2 regions of the Robertmurraya sp. GLU-23 genome follow, and region 2 is predicted to be linked to the other one. Evidence: predicted binding sites of a transcription regulator. Region 2 holds the regulator's gene; the other holds the start of a gene.

Region 1 (8,596 bases), on a different contig from region 2:
ATACTTTTATCTTTCAAGAAGGAATGGAAGCAGAGGAAATGTACGTCATTCTGTCAGGGAAAGTACAGATTAGTAAAATTACATCCGATGGCAGGGAGCTATCATTAAGGATTTGCGGTAAAAATGATATTTGCGGAGAACTAACACTTTTTACTCATTCCCCTAAATATTTACTTAGCGCCAGGGTACTTGAAGATGCAGAAATTGCTGCCATTAATAAGGATGTCCTTGAGAAAGAAATCTTTCGAAACAGTTCTCTTGCCCTAGAGTTTTTAAAATGGATGAGCGACCATTTCAGAAAAACGCAAACGAAGTTCCGTGATCTCGTTTTAAATGGAAAGAAAGGCGCATTATACTCTACTCTGATCCGTATGACAAATAGTTATGGTGTAGAGGTACAAAGCGGGATCCTCATCGACCTTCCACTAACGAACCAAGAACTTGCCAATTTTTGTGGAACTTCCCGTGAAAGTACCAATCGCATCTTAAATGAACTAAAAAAAGAGAAAATTATTTCTATAAGAAAGAGTAAAATTATCGTTCATAATCTACAATTTTTAAGAAACGAAATTGGTTGCGAAAATTGTCCAAAGGTGTATTGCAGTATTGAATAAATCGGAGTGCAGGAATTTCTGCACTCTGATTTTTATGCTTTCTTTGATCTTAAAGCCTTAGGCACATAAACACAAAATGGTTCACTTTCTAGATAATCACCTGTCATGGCATATGCTCTTGATCGTGAGCCACCGCATACATATCTGAACTCACATACGCCACACTTGCCTTTATATTTATCAGGGTTCCTTAAGTCTTTAAATATCGGTGATTCTCTGTAAATCTCGGCTAACGGCTGCTCACGCACATTCCCGGCTTTTATTGGTAACAGCCCACTTGGGTACACATCCCCGATATGAGATATAAATACAAAGCCGTTTCCGTCGTTAACCCCCTTAGGAGCTCTTCCTAACCCATCAATACTTCCTGTTAATCCCTGACTAGTTAAGGCATCCAAATAAGAGATATTTTCCTTTTTCTTCTCTTCTTTCATTTTTTGCTGAATAAACACACGTCGATAATGTTGAGCCGCTGTCGTTTTTATATCAAAAGGTACGCGTTTGCTCAGCTCTTGAAGCCAGATAAATACTTTCTCATGCTCTACTGGAGAAATCATATCCTTTTCTTGCCCCCTACCAGTTGGTACTAAGAAAAAGACACTCCATAAAACACATTGTAGCTTCTCGACTAGTTCAGCCATCTCGTCTAGGTATTCATAATTGTAACGAGAGATCACCGTGTTGATTTGAATCGGTATTTCAAGTTCATGAAGATACTGAATTCTTTCTAGGGTTAAGTCAAATGAGCCTGCTGTTCCACGAAAATGGTCATGTATTTCAGCAGTCGGGCCGTCTAAACTAAAGGCCCATCGTGAAAGACCTACCTCCTTGGCTTTTTCAATTGACTCTTTCGTAACATTTGGTGTGGCACTAGGAGTCATTGATACGCGTACACCTTTTTTCACAGCATATTCGGCAATATCAAAAACATCTTTTCTCAATAGCGGATCCCCGCCTGTAAATACGAGCATGGGATTATTCATTTCATATATTTCATCTATTAATTTTTTACCTTCTTCATAGGTTAATTCCCTTGGATCGGTTTTATACTGTGCTTCTGCACGGCAGTGAAGGCATTTTAGCTGACAAGCTCTCGTTAACTCCCAAATAACAATAAACGGATCTTTGTTAAAGTCTCGACTAACAATCACAATGAGGACCTCCTGGCAAAGCACAACTTTTGTAAAATCATTTACATCCATTGTATAGGGATATTCTCCTGAAATAAGTGAACTAGCTCACAGTTTTAATAAAACTTATTAGTTTCCATAAAAAAAGCTAACCGCACGAGCGGTTAGCTTCCATCCTATCGAATTCCAAGCGCAATCTTTGCGTATCTTGACATTCTTTCTTTTGACCACGGTGGGCTCCAGACGATATTTACTTCTGTGTTTTTTACTTCAGGGATATCACTTAGAGCCTCTTTCACATTTTCCACAATGGCACCTGCTAACGGACAACCCATTGAAGTTAACGTCATTGTAATGGTCGCTGTGCCTTCTTCGTCCATCTCAATATCATAAACAAGGCCAAGGTTCACAATATCTATTCCAAGCTCTGGGTCAACAACTAATTCCAAAGCCCCCATAATACTATCTTTTAAATCTTGATCCATTATAATCACTCCTTAAAGTTCAACTCTATTTACATGATAACAAAATGGTTTACATAAGTTATAATATAATGATTATTTTTCTGCTGAAGTGACGTACATCATACTTGATGAAAGTAAATGCTTATCAAACCACTCAACGGTTTTTAACAGCCCTTCTCTGCTGACCTTATGATCCGCCTTTTCGTCACTAATAAAATGTAGTAACTGAGGGGTTTGTTGATAATGTTTCTTAATGCTTTCGTAGTAATCATACGCATATGAATACGGAACAATATTGTCCCTTTTCCCATGCCAAAATAAAAGTGGTCTTCCCATTAATTTTTCCGGTTGTTGGCTTAAGTCTCTTTCTCGAAGACGACCAAATAATTCATCAATAGCTGACTGCTCAATCGGCAGTTCTTTTCCCTGATTTTTCAGCTCTGCAATTTGCGCTTTAGCAAGTTTTTCATAGTAAGGCATACCCATTAGACTTACAGCAGTATGAATCCATGGATAGTTTGTTAATGCACCTAGAGTAATAATTCCTCCCATTGAAGTTCCAACAACTCCAATCCTTTCAGAATCGATCAACTGACTTACTTCAAAATACTTCTTCAGATTCTTTAGTTCTGAAATGGTTTGTAAAACTATCTCCCAAAAATGAAACTGCAAATGGGAACGAGTTTCTTCCGTCTGTCTCTCCCCATGATACAGACAGTCTGGTAGTAACACACGAAACCCTTTTTCAGCCAGTAAATAAGCATAATGTAAATTATGTTCCTTAGCACTCATAAACCCATGTATAAAAATCACGAGAGGGAGCTTCTTATCAAAAAGGTTCGTGCGAGCCAAATGTAATAATGGAATCTCCCCTATTTGTTTATTTTCAACAGAAATCACAAAGAAAACCTCCAATAATAAGTTGAATTTTTTTACAGAAGGGAAGCAATATTGTTAACATAAGAATAGCTACAACATTCTTTTATTAAGAATTTCTATATTTTAGTGTATCATGTGGACAAGTATTTTCCTAAAGGTTTACACTTAACCTACTACGTCATGAATCGAGGGATAGACATGAGAGAAAAACATTTAATTGCTTTAGACCTTGATGGTACTTTATTAAAAGACGATAAGACCATTTCTGAAAAAACGAAAAAAGTCCTTAACAGCGCCAGAGAACAAGGACATGAGATTATGATTGCTACGGGAAGGCCATTCCGCTCAAGCGAAATGTATTACCATGAATTAAACCTTACGACTCCAATTGTAAATTTTAACGGTGCATTTATTCATCACCCCCGTTCTAACCAGTGGGGAGCGTATCATACGCCTTTAGATATAGAAGTGGCAAAGGATATTGTTGAGGCACTAGACTCTTTTTCCTTTCACAATATTATTGCTGAAGTCATAGATGATGTGTATTTTCATTACCACGATGAAAAACTTCTGGATATTTTCGGTTTAGGAAAACCAAATATAACAACAGGTGATTTACGAAGGTTCCTAAAAGAGTCACCAACTAGTATGCTGATACACGCCGAAGAAGAGCAGGTACAGAACATTCGAAAGCATTTATCAGATGTGCATGCAGAGGTGATTGATCATCGTCGTTGGGCTGATCCTTGGCACGTGATTGAAATTGTGAAATCAGGTTTAAGCAAAGCAGTTGGACTTAAAAAAGTATCGGAGTTCCTACAAATTCCTAAGGAAAGAATTATTGCATTTGGTGACGAGGATAATGATTTTGAAATGATTGAGTATGCTGGCCTTGGTGTAGCAATGGGCAATGGCATTGAGCAACTAAAAACCCTCGCGAATGAGGTTACACTTACGAATGAGGAAGATGGAATTGCTATCTACTTAAATGATTATTTAAACTTAAAAGCATTGTAACAATATATACAAACCCTCCCATTTTTTATTCTAGTAAGCGAGCAAATTAGTGAGCATACTAACACTTGAGGTAGCAAGACTGTTACTTCAAAATAGCTCGGATATGGAGGGATTTGCAATGGGTAAACGCAATAAATCAAAACGCTTTGTACAACAAGGTGTAGATGCAGTATCCAAGCATGACGATCGTATCCCATATCACACAACGTATGCAGAAGCAGAAGCACAAAAAATGGCAAATGTGAAAGAATCATCACTTGGTGGAATATAATGGGAAACAGACTATTTATCGAAGCCAGAAAAGCAGTTGACCTTGCCAAAAACGCAACGGGTAGCGGCCAGTATGAAGCGATATCACGAGCCAAAAATGCTTTATCTTCTGCATATGCTAACTCCACTGTAGCTGAACAAGCGCAGCTGCGAGAAATGCAAAACGAGCTAGATATATAAAAAGGAAGGCTGACGAGTTCGTCAGCCTTCTTTTTTTATTCAAACACTTCTAAAACTACTGGGCGGGATTGTTGGTTTTCACCCTTTTCGGATTTCGTAAACAAATTCATTATCAAGGTACCATTTTTCGGAAGTTTCTCCTTTGGGATGGAGACAGTAATAACAAAAGGATAAGCGTCACCAAAGGCTTTTCCTGTTTGTATTTTTGTTTCCTCGATAAATTGTGTATGTCCGTCTTCTACGGAGTAATAAAAATAATTTTTACCAATATGAGCATCTCCTCGTACTTTGTAATTTCCACTTCCCCCATCTACGACAATATTTTTAAATGCAGATTCTTCTTTTGCATAGCCAATGGATGGAATGAACATAAACACAATGGTGATCAATAAAAGCAATTTTTTCATGATTTTCCCTCCTATTTTAGTTATTCCCTTCTAAAAAAGCCGAAAATTCCTGCTGTTTGAACAATATTAGTAAAAGCATTAGGATCTACTGACTTAATAATTCGTTCAAGATCAAACAATTCGTAGCGCGTAATGACTGTTATTAGCATTTCTTTATTTTCATTGGTAAATGCACCTTTTGCAGGTACCGTTGTAATCCCTCGAACAAGCCTTGAATGAATAGCCTGTTTCATTTCCTCCGACTTTTTCGTAATAATCATGGCTGTCAGCTTTTCATGACGAGTGTGAATCGTGTCAATCACCCTTGTAGACACGTATAAAGTAACTAACGTATATAAGGCCTTTTCCCACCCGTATAAAAATCCTGCAGTAACAATAATGGCTCCATTTAAAATAAAGAAATAGGTTCCCACTGGTCTATCCTTCATTCTCGATAAAACCATTGCTACTATATCCATTCCCCCAGTAGAAGCTCCCCACTTTAAGGTGATTCCTGTTCCAACTGCGGCAATCACTCCACCAAATACCGCATTCAGTAAAATATCCTTTGAAACATTAATAATGGGAACGATTTCTAAGAAAAAAGACATTAGAAATACACTGATAAAGCTGTATACCGTGAATGATCGTCCTACCTTTTTCCAGGCTAAGATGGTAACAGGAAGATTAAGAATAAATAACCAAACCCCAGTTGTCATGAAATTTCCAAATACACTAGACAATAGCTGTGCTACTCCCACAAAACCACTGGAGTACACATTAGCCGGGATTAAGAAAAAATTCATTGCCACTGCATTTAATGCTGCTCCGATGGTTACAATGATTATTTTTTTTGTATGCAGATAAATCAATGACTTTCCCCTCCTCGAAAACTCTATTTTTCCTATTATGAGCAAACTCCTCTGCATTTAATTGTAATTCGCTTATAATTTCTTTAAACTAAAGAAAAGATTACAGAGTTATTGGAGTGTGATAGGCATGTCGATTAAATTAATGGCTGATTCTGCTAGCGATTTGCCGCTTAACTTTTTTGCTGAACATAATGTCACCATGTTACCTCTGAAGGTACATGTAAAGGAGCACGAGTTCGAAGATTTACTAACCATTAATCCCGAAACCGTTTACGAGTCCATTCGAAACGGAGATCTTCCCAAAACATCTCAAGTGTCACCATCTGTATTTGAAAAACACTTTACCGAGTTAGCTTTAAATAACGAATCTGGTCTATACATAGCTTTTTCTTCCGAATTATCAGGAACGTATTCAACAGCGGTGATGATACGTGACCAAGTGAAAGAACAATATCCAAATCTTGACTTGACCATTATTGATTCAAAATGTGCATCACTAGGATGTGGATTGGTTGTTATGAAGGCAGCCAACCTCTTAAAAAATGGTGCTACTAAGGAACAGGTTATTGAGTCTTCAGAATTTCTATGTAAGCATATGGAGCATCTTTTTTCTGTTGATGATCTTGACCATTTAGCTAAAGGCGGAAGAGTTTCTAAGGCTTCTGCTTTCGTTGGAGGTCTATTAAATATTAAGCCTCTCTTAAATGTGGAAGATGGGAAACTCGTCCCAATTGAGAAAATACGTGGAAAGAAAAAATTAATGCGTCGTATCATTGAAGTCATGAAAGAACGTGGAGAGTCTTTAGATAAGCAAGTGATCGGAATTAGTCATGCGGATGATAAAGCAAGCGCGGATGACATGAGAACCATGATCATTGAAGAGTTCTCACCTCAAGATGTTTACATCTCAGATATTGGGGCTGCAATTGGGTCACATACAGGACCAGGAACGATTGCCATATTCTTTCAAAATAAGCTTCATTCCTAACCTGCATACTTCTTCTTTTCCAACAGAAACTAAAAGAAGCCTTGTAATATGAGGCAGAATGTTTTATCTAGGAAAGGGGATTTATGTTATGCCACATACTTCAGATAATGATAAAAAAGCACAAGACAAAAATGCACGCAGACATGAAAAAAACATGTTAGAAGAAAAGAATAAAACAGCAGGAAAAAAATCATTTTCGAAAAAGACAGATCACTTGTAATAGAAAAATGACGTGGTTACTCCACGTCATTTTTTTCTTCTTTTTTATACGTCCAAAAATCCTCTTGATAAACTAACCCATTCTTCATCAATTTTCCTAATGCACGCTTAAAAGCAGCTTTACTTAATCCAAATCGTTCTAGAATGTCCTCTGGCATACTCTTATCACTATAAGGCATGGCCCCATTTCTTAGCAGGAGATACTCATAAATCTTATGTGCATCCTCGTCGAGAGCTTCCTGTTTACGAGGAATTAAAGAAATATTAACGGTTCCATCTTCTTTCACATCTATAATTCGGCCTTCTACTTTTTCACCCAGTCTAGGCTCCACTTTCCGCTGCGACTCGTGAACAAAGCCTTTAAACCCTTCTACCGTATACACCCAAGTGCCTACCTTAGCAGTTCTGTACACATGACCTTGAATATTTTTATTAAAATCCTTTGATGTAGCTTTAATACTAATGTCTGTAATAATAGGATCAGTCGCAGCTTTTACATAAATTCGGTTATTTTTATTTACCCGAAGTGTAATGTATAAAAGATCATCCACATTTGGCCAAACAGACGTATGTACTGGAAGGTCCTCTTCTCCTAATAACACATCCTTTTTTACTCCAATATCAATAAACACACCAATTCCAGGCTTTACTTCGACCACCTTCGCCCAGCCATACTTGCCGACTTGAACTTCTGGGATGTAAGTTGATGCAGTAATACGATCACGAGAGTCGATATAAAGGAAAACCTCAATTTCTTGGTCCTCCGTTAATTCCGTATTTTCAACCATTTCATTTTCATGTAAAAGAACGTCTTCTTCCCCATTGGTTAAAAAATAACCAAATGCAGCTTTCCTTGCTACCTTCAGGGTTGTGACCTGTCCAATGTAATCAGTTAGTGACATACACTACCTCCTAAAATTTATCTATATCTATACATTAACCTTATCTATCGTTTATAAAACGGCGAGAAAGTTGTTTGAACTGCTATATTTTACTATAATGAACCCATAAAGGGAAACTGAATAAAAGATACATAAAATTTTTTTAATTGTAGGAGGCTTATATGTCTAAAGAAAGTTCATTCGATATTGTATCAAAAGTTGACTTTTCAGAAGTAACAAACGCCATTACACAAACGATGAAAGAAATATCTACTCGTTATGATTTTAAGGGGAGTAAGAGTGAAGTATCACTGGATAAGGAAGAATTAGTCCTTATTTCTGATGACGAGTATAAACTAGATCAACTCAAAGATGTGCTGCTAAGTAAATTAATTAAACGTGGAGTCCCAATCGGTAATCTCGATTATGGGAAGCTTGAAGGGGCTTCTGGCGGAACCGTCAGACAACGTGCCAAGCTTGTTCAAGGAATTGATAAAGAAAATGCCAAAAAAATTAATACGATTATAAAAAATAGTGGCGTAAAGGTAAAAAGCCAAGTTCAAGATGATCAAGTTCGCGTCACTGGTAAAAATCGTGATGATCTTCAAAAGATTATTGCTCTTGTAAAAGAAGCAGACTTAACCGTAGAAGTACAATTTACAAACTATCGCTAGTATAATAAATCTGCCGACAACT
Region 2 (8,596 bases):
TAGCATCATCAGCGGCACGCTACTTCCCAGGTTATGTGGCTCCACTATTTGACGCTAGAAGAGGACAAGTCTATACCGGCCTGTATCGCTTCCAAAATGGCACACTCGAGACAGTTAAAAAAGACCAACTGGTGTTAGCTGCAGATTGGGCGGAGCGCTTAAAGGAGATGCCTGATCCTGTTTTGTTTGTTGGGAATGATCTTCCGATGCACAAGGAAGTATTAGCAAACATAATGGGAGATCAAGCAAGATTTGCTCATTACACAGAACATAATCCACGTCCTGGAGAGCTAGCTCAATTAGGGATCAATCGTGAACCAGTAGATGTACACACCTTTGTACCAAATTATATTCGATTAGCTGAAGCTGAAGCGAAATGGATAGAAGGGAAGAAAGAAAATGATGCAAAATGAAGAGACTCACTCTTTAACGGATTCCTTTGTGTTTCGATATTTGAAGGAAGAAGATATTGATCAAATCTTAAAAATTGAGGAACTTTCATTTGCAACCCCTTGGACTAGGCAATCATTTGAAAATGAGCTGAAATTAAATCAATTCGCTGTCTATCTTGTTTTAGAAAAGGAAGGTCAAATTCTAGGGTATTGTGGAATGTGGCTGATTGTTGATGAGGCACATATTACAAACATAGCAGTCTTACCTGAATTTCGTGGGCAAAAGCTTGGAGAAGCAATCCTTCGTATGATCATGGAGGTTGCAAAGAAGAAGGGTGCAAAGACGATGACACTTGAGGTACGTATTTCGAACACAGTGGCACAATCTTTGTACCGTAAGCTCGGCTTTATGAACGGTGGAATACGAAAGAACTATTATACTGATAATTATGAGGATGCATTAGTCATGTGGGTGACATTATGAGTGAAAAAAACCAATATATATTAGGTATCGAAACAAGCTGTGATGAAACAGCTGTTGCCATTGTAAAAGATGGACATGAAATTATAGCAAATATCGTTGCTTCACAAATTGAAAGCCATAAGCGCTTCGGCGGAGTGGTTCCTGAGATTGCTTCTCGTCATCATGTGGAGCAAATCACGATTGTCATAGAAGAAGCGATGAGAGTGGCTGAATTACAGTTTTCAGATATTGATGCGATTGCTGTAACGGAGGGGCCAGGGCTTGTCGGTGCCTTATTAATAGGGGTAAACGCAGCCAAGGCGCTGAGCTTTGCTCATGGTATTCCTCTAGTAGGAATCCACCATATCGCTGGTCATATTTATGCAAATCGGTTGATAAAGGAAATGGATTTTCCACTACTCTCTTTAGTTGTTTCTGGTGGACATACTGAGCTCGTTTATATGAAGGAACATGGCCATTTTGAGGTAATTGGGGAAACAAGAGACGATGCAGCAGGTGAAGCGTACGATAAAGTAGCTAGGACGTTAAAAATGCCCTATCCAGGTGGACCACATATTGACAGATTAGCCGCTGTTGGCTCACCCGTTATTGATTTACCGAGAGCCTGGTTAGAGGAAGGGTCATATGATTTTAGCTTTAGTGGATTAAAATCAGCAGTTATCAACACCGTCCACAATGCAGAGCAACGGGGAGAAATCATTGCACCTGAAGACCTTGCAGCAAGTTTTCAACAAAGTGTAATCGATGTGTTGGTAACTAAGACGGTACGTGCGGCCAAGCAACATTCAGTGAAGCAAGTGTTATTAGCAGGAGGAGTGGCTGCTAATAAAGGACTGCGTAGCGCACTAGAGAGAGAGTTCGCTGCTATTGAAGGCGTAGAATTAATTATTCCTCCACTTTCTTTATGCACAGATAACGCAGCCATGATTGCTGCTGCTGGAAGTATCATGTATGAAAAAGGACAAAGAAGTGACTTTACCTTAAATGCAAATCCAGGATTAGACCTATCTATCCACAACACATAACTGTAGGAAAAAGTCCCTATCACGTGATAGGGGCTATTTTTTGTGTATAAACACTGTTTCGACAAGTTTCACTGTGTATAATGTGGATAAAATAAACTAAAATTGTGGATAATGTGGAAAACCCTGTGGAAAGCACATATAAAAACAATTTAGCTGTGAACAAAATTGTGGAAAAGAAAAACCGGGATAGATTTATTCTCCCGGTTCTTTTTGCTTATTCAGCCAGTTCACTCCATTCTTCTAGTAACTCATCTAACTGGAGTTTGGCTGTTTCCGTTTCTTCATTAATTTTGACCACTCTTTCGTGGTCTTGAAAAATTTCTGGATCACAAAGCAGTGTATTATTTTTTTCAATCGTTGCTTCGAGCTGTTCAATCAATCCTTCTATTTCTTCGATGCGTCGTTTTCGTTGACGCTCTAATTTCTTGGCTTCCTTATCGATTTGATACGTGTTTTTTTCTGGAGAAGCTACCACGGTAACTGCAGCCTTTTCTGCTTGTTCAATGGCTTTAAGTTCTTCTTGTTCAAGCTTCTTTTCCACGTAATAATCATAATCCCCAAGATACTCAACAGCAGCAGTTTTACTAAGCTCAATCACCTTTGTAGCAATGCGATTAATGAAGTATCGATCATGAGAAACAAAAAGAATTGTACCTGGATAATCCACTAGCGCGTTTTCTAATATTTCCTTACTGTCCAAGTCCAAATGGTTGGTAGGCTCATCTAGTATAAGAAGATTCGCTTTTTGCATCATGAGTTTAGCGAGTGCAAGCCGTGCTTTTTGCCCACCGCTAAGGGTAGATACGTTTTTTAACACATCGTCACCGGTAAATAGGAAATTTCCTAGGACAGTCCGGATTTCCTTTTCACTTTTAAGAGGGTATTCGTCCCAAAGCTCATTTAACACGCGCTTGTTTGAAGTCAGAGCTGCTTGTTCCTGGTCATAATAGCCAATGCTAACATTGGAACCGTAATGAACTTGTCCTTCTAACGGTTGTAACGTTCCTTGAATGGTTTTGAGTAAGGTTGATTTTCCAATCCCATTCGGTCCAACTAAGGCAACGGAATCTCCTCTAGTAATTCGGAGGGAAAGTTCTTCAGCTATTCGTTTATCATGATAGCCAACTGCTAGGGAGTGGACATTTAACACTTCATTGCCACTTTGCTTTTCAATATCAAAACCGAAGGAGGCGGACTTTTCATCTCCAAGAGGTTTGTCCATGACTTGCATTCTCTCAAGCTTCTTCCTTCTACTCTGGGCCCGCTTGGTGGTTGATGCACGAGCAAGATTCTTTTGAATAAAGTCCTGTAGCTTGGTTATTTCATCTTGTTGTTTTTCGTATTGCTTAAGATCACGCTCGTAGTTTTCGGCTTTTTGATCAAGATAAGAACTGTAGTTTCCTGAGAATTTGCTGATTTGGTTCCTAGAGATTTCGTACACTTGATTGACCACTTTATCTAAAAAGTAGCGATCATGGGATACGATTAAGATCGCACCTGTGTAGCCAGTCAGGTATTGCTCTAGCCAAGACAACGTATCAATATCTAGATGGTTGGTCGGTTCGTCCAAAATAAGAATATCAGGCTTCGTTAATAGCAGCTTCGCTAAAGCTAAACGAGTTTTCTGGCCACCACTTAAGCTATCAATTTTCGTAGTGTAATCGAAAGAGTGAAAGTTTAAGCCATGTAGGACAGAACGTATATCAGATTCGTACTGATACCCTCCATTCTCCTTAAATTCGTTTTGGAGATGGTCATATTCTTTTATTGTTCGCTCGTACAATGCAGCATTTTCAAACACGTTAGGATCAGCCATTTTTTCCTCGAGCTTACGAAGCTCTTTCTCTTGGTTCATAACCTGTTCAAAAACGGTAAGCATTTCTTCCCAAATGGATAATCCGGAGACAAGACCTGTATTCTGAGCCAAATACCCGATCGTTACATGTTTGGGCTTGATTAAATCACCTGATTCATAGGAAAGGTGACCGGCAATAATCTTGAGTAAAGTAGATTTTCCGGCCCCATTTCTGCCTACTAAGGCAATACGGTCTCTTGTTTGAACTTCTAGTTTTATATTCGATAAAATAAGGTCAGCTCCATAAGACTTGGAAAGCTGGTTCACTTGTAGTAGTATCATTGATTTCACCTCTATACTTCTACGGTTAGTGTATCGCATTCAATACGGATGAGCAATGATATGAGTTGTGAACTATGTTACAATGTTTTCACACAGAACAAGGAAAATAGTGTATGATTTTGAAAGAGGTGTATAATAGATGTCAGAGTTCACTCATTTTAATAAAGAAGGCAGAGCGAAAATGGTAGATGTGAGTGATAAGCCCGAAACCGTACGGACGGCTATTGCCCATTCTAGTATCACAGTCAATCAAGAGATATATGATCGTATTACACATAACCAAATGAAAAAAGGTGATGTGCTAGCAGTTGCACAGGTTGCTGCCGTTATGGCTAGTAAAAAAACATGGGATATTATTCCAATGTGCCATCCTATTCCACTTACCGGTGTCGATATTTCTTTTGATTGGGAATCAGATAACCATTGCCATACTCTACATATTTCTGCTAGTGTAAAGACAAAAGGAAATACAGGTGTAGAAATGGAAGCGTTAACAGCCGCTTCTGTTTGTGCGCTTACGGTTTATGATATGTGTAAAGCCATAGATAAAGGAATGGTAATCGGGAAAACATACCTTGTTGAAAAAACGGGTGGTAAAAACGGTGACTTCAAAAGGGAAGAGAGACTATATTAGTTAAAGATAGAAGGTAGGGGAAGAACGATGAGTAATGAATCAATGAAAATCCCACAAGCAACGGCGAAAAGGCTACCATTGTATTATCGCTTTTTAAATAGTTTACACTCATCAGGAAAACAACGAGTTTCATCAGCTGAACTAAGTGAGGCGGTGAAGGTCGATTCTGCAACGATTCGAAGAGATTTTTCATACTTTGGAGCATTAGGTAAAAAGGGATATGGTTACAATGTAAACTATTTATTATCCTTTTTCCGTAAAACACTCGACCAAGATGAGTTAACGAAGGTTGCGTTAATTGGGGTCGGGAATTTAGGGACAGCATTTTTAAATTATAATTTCTTGAAAAATAATAATACAAAAATTGCTGTTGCATTTGACGTAGTAGAAGAGAAGGTAGGCACAAAAATTGGAGAAGTGCCCGTCTATCATATGGATGATCTAGAAGAGGTTATTGAAAGAGAAGATATTCAAGTTGCGATATTAACGGTTCCAGCAACAGTTGCACAATCCATTACCGATCGAATGGTTCAAGGAACGGTGAGAGGGATTTTAAACTTTACACCGGCCCGATTAACGGTTCCATCATCCATCAGGGTTCACCATATTGATCTGGCTATTGAGTTACAGTCACTGGTGTACTTTTTAAAGCACTATTCTTCAGTGGATGAAGAAATGGTAGAGGAATAAACAACAAGCCGCCCCTTAGTGGAGCGGCTATTTCTTTTGCTGTTTCTTCATTTCTTTAATTTTAAAATGTAAAAGAATCATCCGAATGCCTGAACCAATATCAAATGTTGCTAGCAAGACTAGAAGATAGGTAAAAAACCCCCACTCTCCATTTTGCTGTAAGTCCTGAATGGCAAACACTGTGAACAGAGCACCTAAGACGATGTATATAATTCCTGAGAATAAAGGTGACTGTCTCATAAGAAGAATCCTCCAATAAAGCTTTGCATTTGTTCTGCTTGTTTGATTAATTTTTCTATGTCTTCCCTATATACGGATTGCACAAGAACAACGAATGTATTCATCGATACGTGAGCAACAATCGGAACGAGAATCCGATTGGTTTTAACATACAAATACGCAAAGGTGAATCCCATCGCGGAATAAAGTAGGGTGTGCTCGGGCTCCATATGGGCAAAAGAAAAAATGACTGAGCTAAGCAAGGCTGATATAAAAAAGTTAAATCGCTTATAAAAAGCTCCAAAAATGATCTTACGAAAGACAATTTCTTCTAATATAGGACCGATAACGGAGCTAACTACTATCATAATAGGAAAAGACTCAATGATGCGTAAAATCTGCTGCGTATTATCAGATCCTACCTCAATACCAATCAGGCGTTCAATATTCGCAGCAAAGGCTTGGGCAAATAGAGCAAGAAAGACACCTATAATGGCCCAGAGGATCGACCGACCTAAGCTGGCTCCGTTTCTTACTGCATTTGCGTTTACCATCTCATTACGTAACAGCTGCAGGACAATCACAAGTGTGATAGTAAAGCTGATAACAAGCCAAGTGACACCTGCAAACCCTTGAGAGTGATTGGTTTCAAAACCAATCATTTCTAGTACGAGAGAGGTGATAGGGACACCAATAAAGCTTGAAAGCTGCATAGCAATATAAGCAATTAATATAAACCAATATTCACGTTTCAAAACAAGTCTCCTTTTCAATCCAATATAGTTATTCTACTCGTAAACATCAGGTTGTATCAAATAAGAAGAATTATTGTCCGTATTTTAGCATTATATGGATAGAATAGGTGGAAAAGTACATACTTAGTAAGGTTGTATAATTAACAAGTTATGGGAGGACCTTTACAAAAAATTTATAAAAAAAAGCGGTTTCTCGCTTGCAAAAAAGGAAGAGATTCATTAATATAATAGTTGTGTTAGCACTCTAGTTAAGTGAGTGCTAATAATAAAATCTTACATATATTTGAGGAGGTTGTTTCACTTGTTAAAGCCACTAGGTGATCGCATTGTAATTGAGCTAGTTGAAACGGAAGAAAAAACGGCAAGCGGTATTGTACTACCAGACTCTGCTAAAGAGAAGCCTCAAGAAGGCAAAGTAGTTGCTGTCGGCACTGGCCGCGTACTTGAAAGCGGTGAGCGTGTAGCTCTTGAAGTTTCTGTGGACGACCGTATTATCTTCTCAAAATACGCTGGCACAGAAGTGAAGTATGAAGGAAAAGAGTACTTAATTCTACGTGAAAACGATATTCTTGCTATTCTTGGATAAGAGTAGAACTTTATTAATTTAAAACTAAACGAAGACAGAATAGATTGAAAAAACTCGAGGAGGGTATTTTACAATGGCTAAAGAAATTAAGTTTAGTGAAGACGCACGCCGCTCGATGCTTCGTGGGGTAGATGCACTTGCAAATGCGGTAAAAGTAACATTAGGACCAAAAGGACGTAACGTGGTTCTTGAAAAGAAATTCGGTTCACCACTTATTACAAATGATGGTGTAACGATTGCAAAAGAAATCGAACTTGAAGATGCATTCGAAAACATGGGTGCTAAGCTTGTTGCTGAAGTAGCTAGCAAAACAAATGATGTAGCTGGTGACGGTACAACTACTGCAACGGTTCTTGCTCAAGCGATGATTCGTGAAGGCTTAAAGAACGTAACAGCTGGTGCGAACCCAATGGGTATCCGTAAAGGAATGGATAAAGCTGTAGCAGTAGCGGTTGAAGAGCTACGTGCTATTTCAAAGCCAATCGAAAACAAAGCTTCTATCGCTCAAGTTGCGGCTATTTCTGCTGCTGATGATGAAGTTGGTCAATTAATCGCTGAAGCAATGGAGCGCGTTGGTAACGACGGCGTTATCACAATCGAAGAATCAAAAGGCTTCACTACTGAGCTTGATGTAGTAGAAGGTATGCAATTCGATCGTGGATATGCATCTCCATATATGGTAACGGACTCTGATAAAATGGAAGCTGTTTTAGACAATCCATTTATTTTAATTACAGATAAGAAAATTGGAAGCATCCAAGAAATCCTTCCAGTTCTAGAGCAAGTAGTACAACAAGGAAAGCCATTATTACTTGTTGCTGAGGATGTTGAAGGGGAAGCATTAGCTACATTAGTAGTGAACAAGCTTCGCGGAACATTTAATGCAGTAGCAGTTAAAGCTCCTGGTTTCGGTGACCGTCGTAAAGCTATGCTTGAAGACATTGCTATCTTAACAGGTGGTGAAGTAATCACTGAAGAGCTAGGTCGTGACCTTAAGTCTGCAACGATTCAATCTCTAGGACGCGCTTCTAAAGTTGTTGTGACAAAAGAAAACACAACAATCGTTGAAGGTGCTGGAGACTCTGCACAAATCGCAGGTCGTGTAAACCAAATCCGTGCGCAAATGGAAGAAACAACTTCTGAATTTGACCGCGAAAAATTACAAGAGCGCTTAGCTAAGTTAGCTGGCGGTGTGGCAGTTGTTAAAGTTGGTGCTGCTACTGAAACAGAATTAAAAGAGCGCAAGCTTCGTATCGAAGACGCATTGAACTCTACTCGTGCAGCTGTTGAAGAAGGTATCGTTTCTGGTGGTGGTGTTGCCCTACTTAACGTATACAACAAAGTGGCAGCTCTAGACGTTACCGGTGACGAGAAGACAGGTGTAAACATCGTATTACGTGCGATGGAAGAGCCAGTTCGTACAATCGCACACAATGCGGGTCTTGAAGGATCTGTTATCGTTGAGCGCTTAAAGCGTGAAGAAGTAGGAACAGGCTTCAACGCAGCTACTGGCGAGTGGGTAAATATGATCGAAGCTGGTATCGTTGACCCTACTAAGGTAACTCGTTCAGCACTTCAAAACGCTGGATCTGTTGCTGCAATGTTCTTAACAACTGAAGCAGTTGTTGCTGACATTAAAGAAGACACTCCTGCAATGCCTGACATGGGCGGCAT

What was found. The regulator Rex, encoded in region 2, represses fermentation and respiration genes when NADH is low (regulators of the CRP and FNR family bind a similar motif). The targets are predictions, from matches to a motif close to TTGTGAAATATTTCACAA.
Region 1: the regulator Rex is predicted to act here: its motif matches at 1,795-1,812, upstream of ACVBAX_RS11000 (TIGR04053 family radical SAM/SPASM domain-containing protein).

What each region holds. Positions count from the first base shown of each region.
Region 1 is NZ_JBRKCV010000005.1:131,477-140,072, forward strand. Features, by position in the region: gene ACVBAX_RS10995 (Crp/Fnr family transcriptional regulator) at 1-614, shown strand, start outside; gene ACVBAX_RS11000 (TIGR04053 family radical SAM/SPASM domain-containing protein) at 647-1,765, opposite strand; gene ACVBAX_RS11005 (metal-sulfur cluster assembly factor) at 1,921-2,229, opposite strand; gene ACVBAX_RS11010 (alpha/beta fold hydrolase) at 2,302-3,108, opposite strand; gene ACVBAX_RS11015 (Cof-type HAD-IIB family hydrolase) at 3,286-4,104, shown strand; gene ACVBAX_RS11020 (hypothetical protein) at 4,223-4,375, shown strand; gene ACVBAX_RS11025 (DUF3813 domain-containing protein) at 4,375-4,554, shown strand; gene ACVBAX_RS11030 (Gmad2 immunoglobulin-like domain-containing protein) at 4,590-4,961, opposite strand; gene ACVBAX_RS11035 (YitT family protein) at 4,982-5,812, opposite strand; gene ACVBAX_RS11040 (DegV family protein) at 5,940-6,800, shown strand; gene ACVBAX_RS11045 (DUF3941 domain-containing protein) at 6,889-7,020, shown strand; gene ACVBAX_RS11050 (CvfB family protein) at 7,037-7,921, opposite strand; gene ACVBAX_RS11055 (YajQ family cyclic di-GMP-binding protein) at 8,083-8,574, shown strand.
Region 2 is NZ_JBRKCV010000018.1:88,887-97,482, reverse strand. Features, by position in the region: gene tsaB (tRNA (adenosine(37)-N6)-threonylcarbamoyltransferase complex dimerization subunit type 1 TsaB) at 1-413, shown strand, start outside; gene rimI (ribosomal protein S18-alanine N-acetyltransferase) at 400-876, shown strand; gene tsaD (tRNA (adenosine(37)-N6)-threonylcarbamoyltransferase complex transferase subunit TsaD) at 873-1,901, shown strand; gene ACVBAX_RS21270 (ABC-F family ATP-binding cassette domain-containing protein) at 2,116-4,038, opposite strand; gene moaC (cyclic pyranopterin monophosphate synthase MoaC) at 4,178-4,672, shown strand; gene ACVBAX_RS21260 (redox-sensing transcriptional repressor Rex) at 4,700-5,362, shown strand; gene ACVBAX_RS21255 (YdiK family protein) at 5,390-5,602, opposite strand; gene ACVBAX_RS21250 (CPBP family intramembrane glutamic endopeptidase) at 5,599-6,336, opposite strand; gene groES (co-chaperone GroES) at 6,638-6,922, shown strand; gene groL (chaperonin GroEL) at 6,996-8,596, shown strand, end outside.